DNA from 3 places in the Arthrobacter sp. GW822-FHT05G07 genome. Region 3 is predicted to be linked to each of the others. Evidence: riboswitches for the same ligand, from Rfam matches in the RefSeq annotation. Region 3 holds a riboswitch; each other region holds the start of a gene.
What was found. Region 3 has a riboswitch for cyclic di-AMP ahead of AC1RJY_RS20815 (hypothetical protein). Riboswitches for the same ligand answer to the same signal wherever they lie in the genome.

Region 1 (3,873 bases), on a different contig from region 3:
ATGATCCACACCATCCGCGGTGCCGGATACGTCATCAAGCCCGCGGACTAGGCGTTGAGCACACTTTCAGGAGTGGCCAGAAGGTCAGGTGCGGCCTTAGAGACACAGCGCAGCTGGCTCAACCCCTCCACGTGGCACCTGCGCACCAGATTGGTCCTGGTGGCCATGGCCTTGCTGGTCGCCATTTGCTCTGCCGTGGGAGTGGTCAGCTACGCGTCCATGGACATGGTCTTCAACAAGCAGCTCGACAGGCAGCTGGAACAGGCGTCCAGCCGCGCGAATGACTTCGGCAGGCCGCCGTCGAACTTTCCGTCACCCTCCGGAAGGCCTGATCCGCTGGAGGCGCGCGGCCAAGCGGCTGGCACGCTCAACGCAAGGATCGACGGCTCAACCGTGCGTAGCTCCGGTTTGATCGATGCCCAAGGTAACCGCGTCTCGCTTTCGGCCGACGACGAGCAGGTGCTGCTCTCGCTCCCCAGGGACAACGGGCCAGTGGACCGTTCCCTGTCCAACGGCGACTACCGTCTGGTAGCGGTCGAAACCGCGTACGGCGACGTGATTGTGACGGGCCTGCCGCTGGCGGACAAACAGAGTGCGGAGGCCTCGCTCGTGTGGACCATGGTGCTGGTTTCGCTGGGCGGCCTGGTGGTGATCGGCCTGGCCGGCACCGTGATCATCCGCCGCACCATGCGTCCGCTGGAGCAGCTCTCCGAAGTGGCCACGAAGGTTTCGCGGCTGCCTCTCGACGCCGGTGAGGTGGCACTTGCGGTGCGCGTACCGCCGTCGGCTTCTCATCCCGGGACGGAAGTGGGCAGTGTCGGCTATGCCTTGAACCAAATGCTGAACAACGTCTCCAGCGCTTTGGAAGCCCGCCAGGAAAGCGAAACGAAGGTGCGTCAGTTCGTGGCCGATGCCTCGCACGAGCTGCGGACTCCCCTGACCGCCATCCGGGGCTATACCGAGCTGCTGAGGATGACCGAGAACTTCACCGAAGACGGCCGGAAGTCGCTGGCTCGCGTCCAAAGCCAGTCCGAACGCATGACCACGTTGGTGGAGGACCTGCTGCTGTTGGCGCGGTTGGACGAGGGCCAACCCGTGAAAGTTGAGGATGTGGACCTCACTCAGTTGGTGATCGAGACGGTCAGCGACGAGAAAGTCATGGCACCCGATCACATCTGGCAGCTCCAGCTCCCGGACGAGCCCATCACGGTCCGCGGCGACGCCACGCAACTGCATCAGGTGCTGGCGAACCTGCTGTCCAACGCCCGCAAACACACCGACCCCGGCACCACTGTGGTCACCGGCGTCATGCTCTCCGCCGATGGCAGCGCCGTGGTCAGCGTGACGGACAACGGCCCCGGCATTCCGGAAGATTTCCAGGGCCGGATTTTCTCGCGATTTGCCCGCGCCGACGCCGCACGATCGGGCTCTGAAGGCACCTCCGGACTCGGCCTGTCCATTGTGGAATCCATTGTTTCAGCTCACGGCGGTAGCGTGGAAGTGACCTCACGGCCGGGGCGCACGGAGTTCGCCCTTCGACTTCCCACGGTGAGCACCGTAGGCCTGTAACGAATCGGGCAAGGCGACTCACCGGCGTCGTGATCTCTGTTACCTAAATGTGACTTCTGCGGAAACCTCCTGTACCGTCGAAAGGGTGGGTCGCCCCTAGCAGGCCCACATCCGGGATGCGCCGAGCTCTGCCACTTCCCGGAGTCCGTTCTTTCTCCGAGGCAGAGACGGGGGACCCAGAGTCTCCGGGCCAGGCTTTTTGCCGGCCCTTGGGGTGAAGCCGCAGCGTGATGCGCGGCCGGATGACCTCATCCGAACCCGACAGCTAACTCCGCAGGCGCTGAGAGGTAATCACATGTCTGAATTTAACGATCAGACGCGCCCTTCCGCGCGTCGCCGCGACGAGAACAACGCACCGCTCACCAAGTCGCAGTCCGTCCTCAAGAACGCAGCCCGCCAGGGTAAGTCCGGCCACCGCATGTCCGTCGTAGCCGGTGTCGTGGCAGCTGCACTGGGCGTTGCATCGCTCGGAACCGCCGCCAACGCCGCACTGACCCTCCCCGAGGCAAGCCGCGTAGCCGGAACCCAAGCGAGCGCCCAGGTCAACTCCAACAAGTCGGCTGAGATCTCCGCTTCCCTGAATGCTGCCGCCGAAAAGGGCGCAACTGACAGGGCCGCTGCTGACGCTGCTGCCAAGGCAGCCGCTGAGAAGGCCGCTGCCGAGAAGGCTGCCGCAGACCAGGCCGCCGCCGCACAGGCTGCTGCTGAGAAGGCTGCCGCCGATCAGGCCGCCGCACAGGTTGCTGCTGAGAAGGCTGCTGCTGACGCTGCCGCCAAGCAAGCAGCCGACGCCGCTGCTGCCGCCGCCGCCGCGGAAGCCGCAGCAGCTGCTGCAGCACCCAAGGCTGTTGACGACCCCGCTGCTGCCAAGGCCTATGCACTCAGCATCCTGGGCAACTACGGCTGGGGCGCCGGTGAAATGGCTGCCCTGAACACGCTGTGGGAGAAGGAATCCAACTGGAAGACCACGGCGATGAACGCTTCCAGCGGTGCCTATGGCATTGTCCAGTCCCTGCCGGCCTCCAAGATGGCCACTGCCGGCGCTGACTGGGAAACCAACTACCAGACCCAGATCAAGTGGGGCCTGAACTACATCAAGGAGCGTTACGGATCCCCGTCCGCCGCTCTGGGCTTCCACTTGGCCAACAACTGGTACTAAGCCGAGCCGCTTTATCGCCGCGCCCGTTGCCGCCGTTTGCACCAGTACCAACTGGAGCGAATGGCGGGAGCGGGCGCGGCTTTTGCCGTTTCACAGCTGTGGCGCATGGTTCACAGCTCCAGCACGTGGTTCACAGCTCCAGCACGTGGTTCACAGCTCCAGCACGTGGTTCACAGTGAGGTCACAGCTACCGCCTAAAGCGTTCATAATCGGCGGTCCCATGCTGGATACATGACGCTCACAGATCCCACCACCAGCGCTTTGGCACGAAGGACTCATTCGGCTCGCTTGCGTGGCGCGGCGTTGCCCACTGGTCACCCGGCTCTCCTCCAAGGCCAGACGGGTCCGAGCCCCCAGCCCCGACGTCTCCCCGTTGACACCAGTGTTGTGGTTCCCGTCCTGGACCTCACCGTCCCTGTCTACAACGAGGAAGCGCGCCTGGAACACAACCTCCGCCAGCTGCACGGGCATCTGACGAGGTCCTTTCCGCACACGTTCCGGATCACCGTGGCGGACAACGCCAGCACAGACAGCACGCTGAGGATTGCCGAGCGTCTTGCCCGTGAACTCCCTGAACTGACGGTGGTGCGGTTCCAAGAGAGGGGACGCGGGAACGCTCTCCGCCAGGTCTGGCAGTCGTCGCCGTCACCTGTGCTTGCCTACACGGAAGCGGATCTGTCCACGGACCTCTCCGCGCTGGCGCCCCTTGTGGCACCGCTGATCTCCGGCCACTCGGACCTCGCCATCGGCACGCGTTTGGCGCCGGGTTCCCGTGTCACCCGCAGTCCGCATCGTGAGTTCATTTCGCGCAGCTACACCTCGCTCCTGCGGACGGTCTTGGGGGCTCGTTTCTCCGACGCCCAGTGCGGCTTCAAGGCCGTCCGCGCCGACGTAGCGCACCGCCTCCTCCCCCACACCACGGACGACTCGTGGTTCTTCGATACCGAACTTCTGGTGATCGCTGAACGCTGTGGTCTGCGCGTCCATGAAGTACCCGTCGACTGGACCGACGACGCTGACTCCCGTGTCGACGTCGTACGAACCGCCCTGGCCGACCTGCGCGGTATGGCGCGTCTGAACCGAAACCTGCGCCGCATTCCGGTCCACGAGCTTCGGCGTGAACTGGGAGTGAAAGCGATGTTGAG
Region 2 (3,873 bases), on a different contig from region 3:
GCAGCGATGAAACCGAGGTGTTCAAACGCGCCCAACGGGTTGGCCTTGCCGATCAGGGATAGATCCGGGGCACCCCATTCGGTGAGCGTGGGAGCAACCAGGGACCAGCCGCGGGGGTTGACGTTGGTGCCGTCAAAGCTCGGGCCGATGTGGAGGGTGAATTCGAGGATGGCGGCCAGCGCAGTGGAGACGACGATGCCGATCAGGATAGCGCCGCGGACCTTGCGGACCACCAGCGCGATGGTCAGGATCAGGCCAACTGCGAACACGAGCGTCGGCCAGCCCATGAGCTTGCCGTCCACGCCCAGGCCCAGCGGGACGGTGGTTCCTGCGGCATCGGGGATGCGGCGGACAAAGCCTGCATTGACCAGGCCGATGAGTGCAATGAAGAGGCCAATGCCCACAACAATTGCCGTCTTCAGGGCTTCCGGCACGGCCTTGAACACGGCAGTCCGGAAGCCGGTGAGCACCAAGATGAGCATGGTGATGCCGGACAGCACCACGAGCCCCATCATGTCCGGCCAGGTCAGTCCGGGGTGGGACGCCACCGTGACCGCGACGAAGGCATTGACGCCCAAGCCCGTGGCCACGGCAAACGGGTGCTTGGCCCACGCGCCCATGAGGATGGTCAGGATGCCCGCCACGAAAGCAGTGGTGGCTGCCACGGCTGTGAAGCCCAGGGATGCGCCGCTGGAGTCAGGTCCGGAGAGGATCAGTGGATTCAGCACCACGATGTAGCTCATGGCGAAGAAGGTCGCGAACCCGCCCCGAATTTCCCGAGAATACGTGGATCCGCGTTCGGAGATCTTGAAGTAGCGGTCTACTGCAGAACCTTGTTTCAGCATGAAGGTCTCCGGGGATCGAGGGGAGTTTGCTCTCAAATCCTATGTTGTCCGGTGCGGGCCCTCCGAACGATTCGCCTACTCTGTAAGGAAGCCAACACTAGGAGAAACCGCCCCATGCGTACCATCCGCCCGCTTCTGGCCGCCGTCGTCGCTGCTCTTGCTTTTGCGTCCGCCTTGCTGTTTTCCGCGGCTCCGGCGTCCGCGCACGACGTCGCGGAATCAACCGCGCCAGCCAACGGTGCCAGCGTGGCGGAAGTCCCGGCGTCGGTCTCCATCACGTTCAACAACCGCCCTCTCGCGATTGGTTCCGGAGTCACTGTGACGGCCGGCGGCGAGAACTGGGCGGACGGCCCGGTGGAAATCATTGACAACCAGGCCGTTCAGAAGCTCCGCGAAGGCGCCCCCGCAGGGGAGTACACGGTGGTTTGGCGTGTGGTCAGCTCCGATTCGCACCCCATCGAGGGCACCTTTACGTTCACGGCCGCCGCAGGAAGCACGACGACTGCGAGCGGCCCGGCTGGGGCCTCACCGTCGGTCTCGGCTCCCTCAGCCGCAGTACCCACGGCGGGCACCGCAGCGCCGGGGACGGGCACCAGCGAGCCGGCCGCTGATGCCTCCCAGCCCTTCCCGTGGAGCATCGTCGGGTTGGCTGTTGTTGCTGTTGGTCTCGTTATTTATCTTGCTGTTACCGCACGGAAGAAGCTGGCAGCTTCAAACGACCCCGAGGGCGATACTCCCGCGGAATAGCGCGGTTTTCTACGTAGCTGCGAATATCTCGAAACGATTACCGCGACACGCCAGAGACCCATTTCCCGTTACTTAAATGTGACTTCGACGGAATCATCGCGTACGGTAGTACCTGTGCCTGTTCCACGTAGCGGGCACTTCCGGCCTGATTGCCTAGCTCTGCCGCAGTCCGGAATCCGTTCGCAGACAAACCTACGGCAGAGACGGGGAACCCAATTTAGGCCGCTTTCGAGCGTGCCTTGGGGTGAAGTCACGAAGCTTCCGCTGAACAGCGGGGGATAGTGGCCGGGTGACTCCCATCCGAATCCGACAGCTAACCTCGCAGGCATCGGGAGAGGCTCTTTCATGTCTTCACGCATTCTTCGCGGCCGTCGTAAGGCGGACAGCGTACGTCCTAATCCGTTCATCTCCATCTCGAAGGCAGTGGCCAGCAACGCTTCCGGCGCTGGCCGTCAGGCAGCTGTTATCGCAGCAGCCTCGGGCCTCGTTTTGACCGGTTCCATTGCTGCTCACGCAGCTGAGGCCCCGGTTCAGCGCGACTCCAGCCCCGCAACGGTCGCTGAGACCGTTTCCGAGGCACCCACCAAGGTTGTTACCGCTCTGGCAACGGCTACCGTCAACTTCGAGCGTCCCGCTGTTGCTTCCGTAGCAGCTCCGGTCATCGAAAAGCCGGCTCCCGTTGTTGAGGCTCCCGTAGTCCAGAAGGCAGCTGTCACCACCGCTGCTGCAACGGCTCCCGTCGCCGCCCAGGCTGCGGTTGCTGCTCCCGTGGCTGCCGCACCGGTTGCCGCTGCTCCCGTAGCTGCTGCCCCCGCCGTTGGCGGCGTCAATGCAGCCATGGTTGCCTCGGCTTACGCACAGATCGGCATCTTCCAGGACTGCACCGCCATGGTCGAGAAGGCCCTTGGTTCCGCAGGCATCCCGGTAGGCGACCTCGGTCCCATGCAGTTCATGAACTACGGCAAGGTCGTCAGCGATCCTCAGCCCGGTGACATGATCGTCCAGTCCGGCCACGTTGCCATCTACATCGGCAACGGCCAGGCAATCAGCGGTGGCATCAACGGCAACCAGACGGGCATCCACCCGATCAGCTGGTTGACCGCAACGGGTCCCCTGACCTACGTACGCGCTGGCGCATAAAGCCTCACGCTTCAGTTCAAAAACCGGCGCCTCCCAAGATTAACGTCTTGGGAGGCGCCGGCTTTTGGCGTTAAGTTCTGTTCATAAAAGTCCAGCGCGGGAAGTACGACGGCGGTTCTGCTGGCCTGCGTTGGTGAGGTGGCTTGTGTTGGTGAGGTGGCCTGTGTTTGCCGGACATGACCAGCCAGGCGATGGCGGTGGCGGGGGCTAGGCGATGGCGATGACGCTAGGCGATGGCGATGCCGGGACCTGCCGGCAGGGCTACCTTGGTGGAGATTGCCTGGCCCACTGCCTTGGCTTGCCGCAGCACTTCCTTGGGAGACGGGGTGATCAGGTCCCCAACGCCCACCAAGTGCATCCCCACCGCCCGCATGGCGGCCGCGAAGTTCTGGCCAACGGCTATTCCAAGTTCGGCGAGCATGCGGCGCAACTGGCTTTGGGCGCAACGCGTCACTACTACGTGGTCCGCCAGGAGGACACCGTTGGCTGTGTGGACTGCCCACTGGCGTGGAGTGGATTCGAGGGGGCCTGATACGTGGAGGCCTGTTCTCAGTCCGGCCGTGGTCATGCTGGCCGCCAGTCCGTACCCGATCTGGCGGGAGGGGTCTGCCCCCAGGAAATCAAGGCGTACGGCGCGGGTGGTGTTGCGAACGTCCAGTTGATGGTTGGCGGCGTAGTTCCGCAGGTGACGGAGGATCTCGTTGCGTTCCTGCATGGCTGCGGGATCAGCGGCATCAGTGCGTTGAAGCATGCCTGTATGAACAGAAGGACCTGTGGTGGACAGTGCACCGAACCCGTCTACGACGATGGAGCCCACGCCGAAGCGGCTGAGCTCGCTGGCAACTGCCAAACCGGACAGGCCGGCTCCGATGACCACGGTGGTGGTGCGTTCCGTGGCGGAATCAGGCGTGAGTGACACTGCTTGGTTCCTCCTTGACGTGTGTGCCTTACGGCATCGCGTGGGATCGCGTCCGAGTTCCCCAAGCGGCCGCAAATAAATGGCCGGAGTGTGTGGTGTGAAACACGTTCGCCGGCCATTCGGTGACTCGAACACTACCGAACTTTTTCGGCCATGGATAGCCTCCGCGACTCCGCGTTTTGTGTGTTCGTCCGGAGCGCAATGTGGAAGGCCGGGAACCGA
Region 3 (3,873 bases):
AGCAGCTCAGGCAGTTGGTACTGATGGGGCCGGTGGTGGATTCGCGGCACAAGAATGTGTGGCGGCAGTCGCTGGCCCTGACACTGGACGGAATACTCCGCGAGACCCCCACGTCCAACTTGATCGTCATGTCCGATTACCTCCGCTGCGGCCCTCGCTGGTACCTCACGGAACTGCCGGTCATGATGAAATACCCCACGGAGAAACGCCTCGCCGGAGTCCAGGTTCCGGTGCTGGTTCTGCGCGGGAGCCGGGACCATGTGGCGGGCCCCGAATGGTCGCTCCGGCTTTCGCGGGCCGTGGCCCAGGGGCGACTGGTGGAGATCCCGGGCGTCGGGCACGTGGCTCAGCACATGCGTCCCAAGGCTGTGGCGGATGCCATCCGGAGCTTCGTCACCGCCACGACTCCCCACCGCTGAAGGTAAAGTACGACGCCGCCCCATGGCTTGGGCGCCCCTTGTTGGGTCAGCACGTCCCGGCTAGGCTGACGAAGCAAGCACAATAGTAAGTTTGCTTACGAAAGGGCTGATCGTGACCGACAAAAACTCGAATGAAGAAACCCAGGGCTTCGGCGCAACCGGCGCAACCGGGCCTTACGACACCACCTCCGATGCCGACAGCATCCACGACGATCCGGACATGCGCCAGGACGAAGACGATGACCCCGCCGCTTCCGCCAACCCTGATCCCCTCGACGGAAATGTCACAGGCTTGGAGCCGGGCGGCGGCGTGCCTCCGGGCGAAACCCCACCGGCCGAGGGCAGCATGAGCAGCGACCAAGGCCACGAAGAGTAGGGGCTAGGGCAGCCTCAGGATTTCCCCGAGATCGTAGTCGGCAGGCTCTTCCAGTTGCGAGTACGTGCAGCTCTCGGGGGTCCTGTCCGGCCGCCACCTACGGAACTGCGTGGTGTGCCGGAACCTGTCGCCTTCCATGTAGTCGTACTTTACTTCGATCACAAGTTCGGGGCGCAGGGGCACGAAGGAGAAGTCCTTCCCCCCGCTCCACCGGCTTTGGGCGCCGGGCATGCGTGAACCCCCGGCAGTTTCATCCTGATTGGCCCACTCACCCCATGGGTGCTCGCTGAGTTCAACCTGGTACGGCTCCAGTTCTGCCACCAAAGCCTCCCTGCGGGCCATAGGAAACGATGCCACCACTCCCACATGATGCAGCCGGCCAGTGTCATCGTGCAGGCCGAGCAACATCGAGCCAACAACTTTCGCGGTCTTGTGCCAACGGAATCCCGCCACCACACAGTCTGCCGTGCGCTCGTGTTTGGTTTTGAACATCACGCGCTTGTTGGGTTGGTAGGCCCCGTCCAACGGCTTGGACAGCACCCCATCCAGTCCCGCGCCTTCCAACTGCACGAACCATTCCTGCGCCCGCTCGAGATCCGTCACTGCGGGGGTCACATAGACAGGCGGATCGGCCTTGGCGAGCGTACGCTCCAAGATGGCGCGGCGCTCGGAGAACGGCTTGTCCATGAGGTTCTCGTCGCCCAGCGCGAGGATGTCGAACGCAATCATGGACGCCGGGGTCTTCTCGGCGAGCATCCGGACGCGGCTGTCGGCGGGGTGGATCCTTTGCTGGAGTACCTCGAATTCGAGCCTCTTGCCCTCGATCAGGACGATCTCGCCGTCGATCACGCATTTGTCCGGCAGGTTCTTCCTGAGCGCCTCCACCACCTCGGGGAAGTAGCGGGTCATCGGCTTCTCGTTGCGGCTGCCCAGGACGATCTCGTCGCCATCCTTGAAGACGATGGTCCGGAACCCGTCCCATTTGGGCTCGTAGTGCCCAACATCGGGGATTGTCGGAACGGATTTGGCGAGCATGGGCGAGACGGGTGGCATCACAGGCAGGTCCATAGACAATGTCTACCTGCCGGTGCACGCCGAAGCTAGTGTTAGGCCATGGATATCTCGCTCGTGTTGGCGGCAGTGCTCGGATTCCCGGCCCTGCTGGCCGGCGTTTGGTACTGGTCATCGCGCCGGAGCAGCCAGGGCAAAGTCCGGCGTGGAGCCACCGGCGGAATGCTTGGAGTCGTGGACGAGATCTTCCGGCCGGAAACTCATCAAGCTGTGCAGATCCAGAAGATCCAGCATGAGCTACCTGCCCCGGCGCCAGCCCCGAAGCCTAAGTCATAGAACCCCCTCGCTTGCTCAGACCTACCGCCCGTTACATTAATGTGACTTTACTTTCCGGCTCATGTACCGTCGTAGGGCGACCCGTATCTCCGCTGGGCCGCTTCCGGATTGACGCCGAGCTCTGCCGCAATCCGGGATCCGCCAGACCCGCGGCAGAGACGGGGGACCCAAAAGTTCCCGGACTTACTTCAAGTCCTTGGGGTGAAGCCGCTTAGGCGGCCGGACGGCCTCGTCCGAACCCGACAGCTAACCTCGAAGGCGTTGAGAGGCAACCACCATGTCCCCAACCATGGATCAGCCGCGCCGCGCCCAGACTCAAGGCGAGCGCACCAAGCCAACCGGACGCCGTCGGGCCCAACCCAGCGGATTCCTCACCAGCGCGCAGGCGAACGCCGCGACGCCCGAAAACGCCGTTAAGACAGGCACAACGAACACAGGCACGACGCCGGAACCCGCCACTGCGGCCATGCCCACGGTTGCGATGCCCGCCACTCGTGCGGAGGTTCGTGCGGCCGAGCGGCAGAGGGCAGCCCAGGCTGTGATCGCGCCCGAACTATCGGCCCCCGAAAAGTCCGCGACCGAGCAGGCGGAACCGGCAACTGCGGCGATTCCCGCCGTTGAGGCCGCTCAGGCTGCAGCGCCGGCGTCCACCACACCGGGACCTCCCACCGCGGCCATTCCCATCGTGCCGCCAGCCGCCACGACACAGGGCTCCCAGGAAGACGAGACCTCGGAACCCGCAACCGCAGCTATTCCAGTGGTGCAGCCTGAGACCTCGGAACCCGCAACCGCAGCTATTCCTGTGGTGGCCGCCCGCGCGGAGTCGCCGCGCGGCAAGTCCCCGGCGCAGGTTGCTGCAGCCGCAACGGCCTCGGCGTCCTTGGCCAGCCGCAAGGACGTTCGACAGCCTGCCGCGCGCACAGCAACCAGGTCCAACTTCGGGGCGGGGTCTTCATTTGGCCGCGAACCTCATGCCGCGCTGCGAAAAGCCGCGTCGGTCAAACACATGAGCCAGCGCATGGCCGTGGTTGCCGGTGCCCTTGGCCTCGTGTTGACGGCCGGAACGTTGGGGCAGGCCCTTGAGCTTCCTTTCTTCGGCCAGGAGACCCCGGTCCAGGAAGCCAGTGGCAGCGATGGCCGCACCTCGGCTTCGGCGTCGCCCGCGCCCAGGGCGTCCTACTCCACGGCGTCATCGCCGTCAGCTTCGTCAACAGCAACGGAGACTTCGGAGGCCGGCCAGCCGGCAACGGTGGCGGAAGCACCTCAGGCCGTGTCGCCGTCGTCGACTGCGACCCCCAAGGTATCCCTCGCGGACCCGGTATGGGTTCCTTCAGCCATACCGTCCTCTGTCCCGGCCGCGCCTGGCGCTGCCAGCCCGGTCCCCACGCAGCCGGCTCCTGCGCCGAGCGAGGTGCCGTCGGACACGATCACCACGCCGCCGTCCCCGACGCCGACAACCACGCCGACGCCCACGGTGACACCCACGCCCACTCCGACACCCACACCAACAGAAACTGCTACGCCGACGTCCAAGCCACGGCCGGGCAAGCCGCAGGCCGCAACCACACCGCAGCCCAGCGAGTCGGCTCTTCAGGACATCCTGGATGCAGCCCGGACGGCCCTCAAGTGAGCACCCGGCTGCCCCGCACCTCCACTCATGTGGGATGGCATAGCCGGCACTGCAGCAGCAGCCGGACTGCCACGTTCCGCCGCCGGATGGGGCGCTGGAGC

Region 1: linked by a shared signal. The riboswitch ahead of AC1RJY_RS13900 (aggregation-promoting factor C-terminal-like domain-containing protein) and the one ahead of AC1RJY_RS20815 (hypothetical protein) in region 3 are both predicted to bind cyclic di-AMP.
Region 2: linked by a shared signal. The riboswitch ahead of AC1RJY_RS20095 (NlpC/P60 family protein) and the one ahead of AC1RJY_RS20815 (hypothetical protein) in region 3 are both predicted to bind cyclic di-AMP.

What each region holds. Positions count from the first base shown of each region.
Region 1 is NZ_JBXALT010000007.1:223,658-227,530, reverse strand. Features, by position in the region: gene AC1RJY_RS13910 (response regulator transcription factor) at 1-51, shown strand, start outside; gene AC1RJY_RS13905 (sensor histidine kinase) at 73-1,569, shown strand; cyclic di-AMP (ydaO/yuaA leader) riboswitch at 1,703-1,861, shown strand; gene AC1RJY_RS13900 (aggregation-promoting factor C-terminal-like domain-containing protein) at 1,865-2,728, shown strand; gene AC1RJY_RS13895 (dolichyl-phosphate beta-glucosyltransferase) at 2,960-3,873, shown strand, end outside.
Region 2 is NZ_JBXALT010000012.1:185,044-188,916, reverse strand. Features, by position in the region: gene AC1RJY_RS20105 (NCS2 family permease) at 1-845, opposite strand, end outside; gene AC1RJY_RS20100 (copper resistance CopC family protein) at 960-1,592, shown strand; cyclic di-AMP (ydaO/yuaA leader) riboswitch at 1,767-1,934, shown strand; gene AC1RJY_RS20095 (NlpC/P60 family protein) at 1,938-2,732, shown strand; gene AC1RJY_RS20090 (FAD-binding protein) at 2,959-3,651, opposite strand.
Region 3 is NZ_JBXALT010000013.1:128,440-132,312, reverse strand. Features, by position in the region: gene AC1RJY_RS20835 (alpha/beta fold hydrolase) at 1-419, shown strand, start outside; gene AC1RJY_RS20830 (DUF6480 family protein) at 532-795, shown strand; gene AC1RJY_RS20825 (ATP-dependent DNA ligase) at 799-1,863, opposite strand; gene AC1RJY_RS20820 (hypothetical protein) at 1,909-2,142, shown strand; cyclic di-AMP (ydaO/yuaA leader) riboswitch at 2,272-2,417, shown strand; gene AC1RJY_RS20815 (hypothetical protein) at 2,420-3,772, shown strand.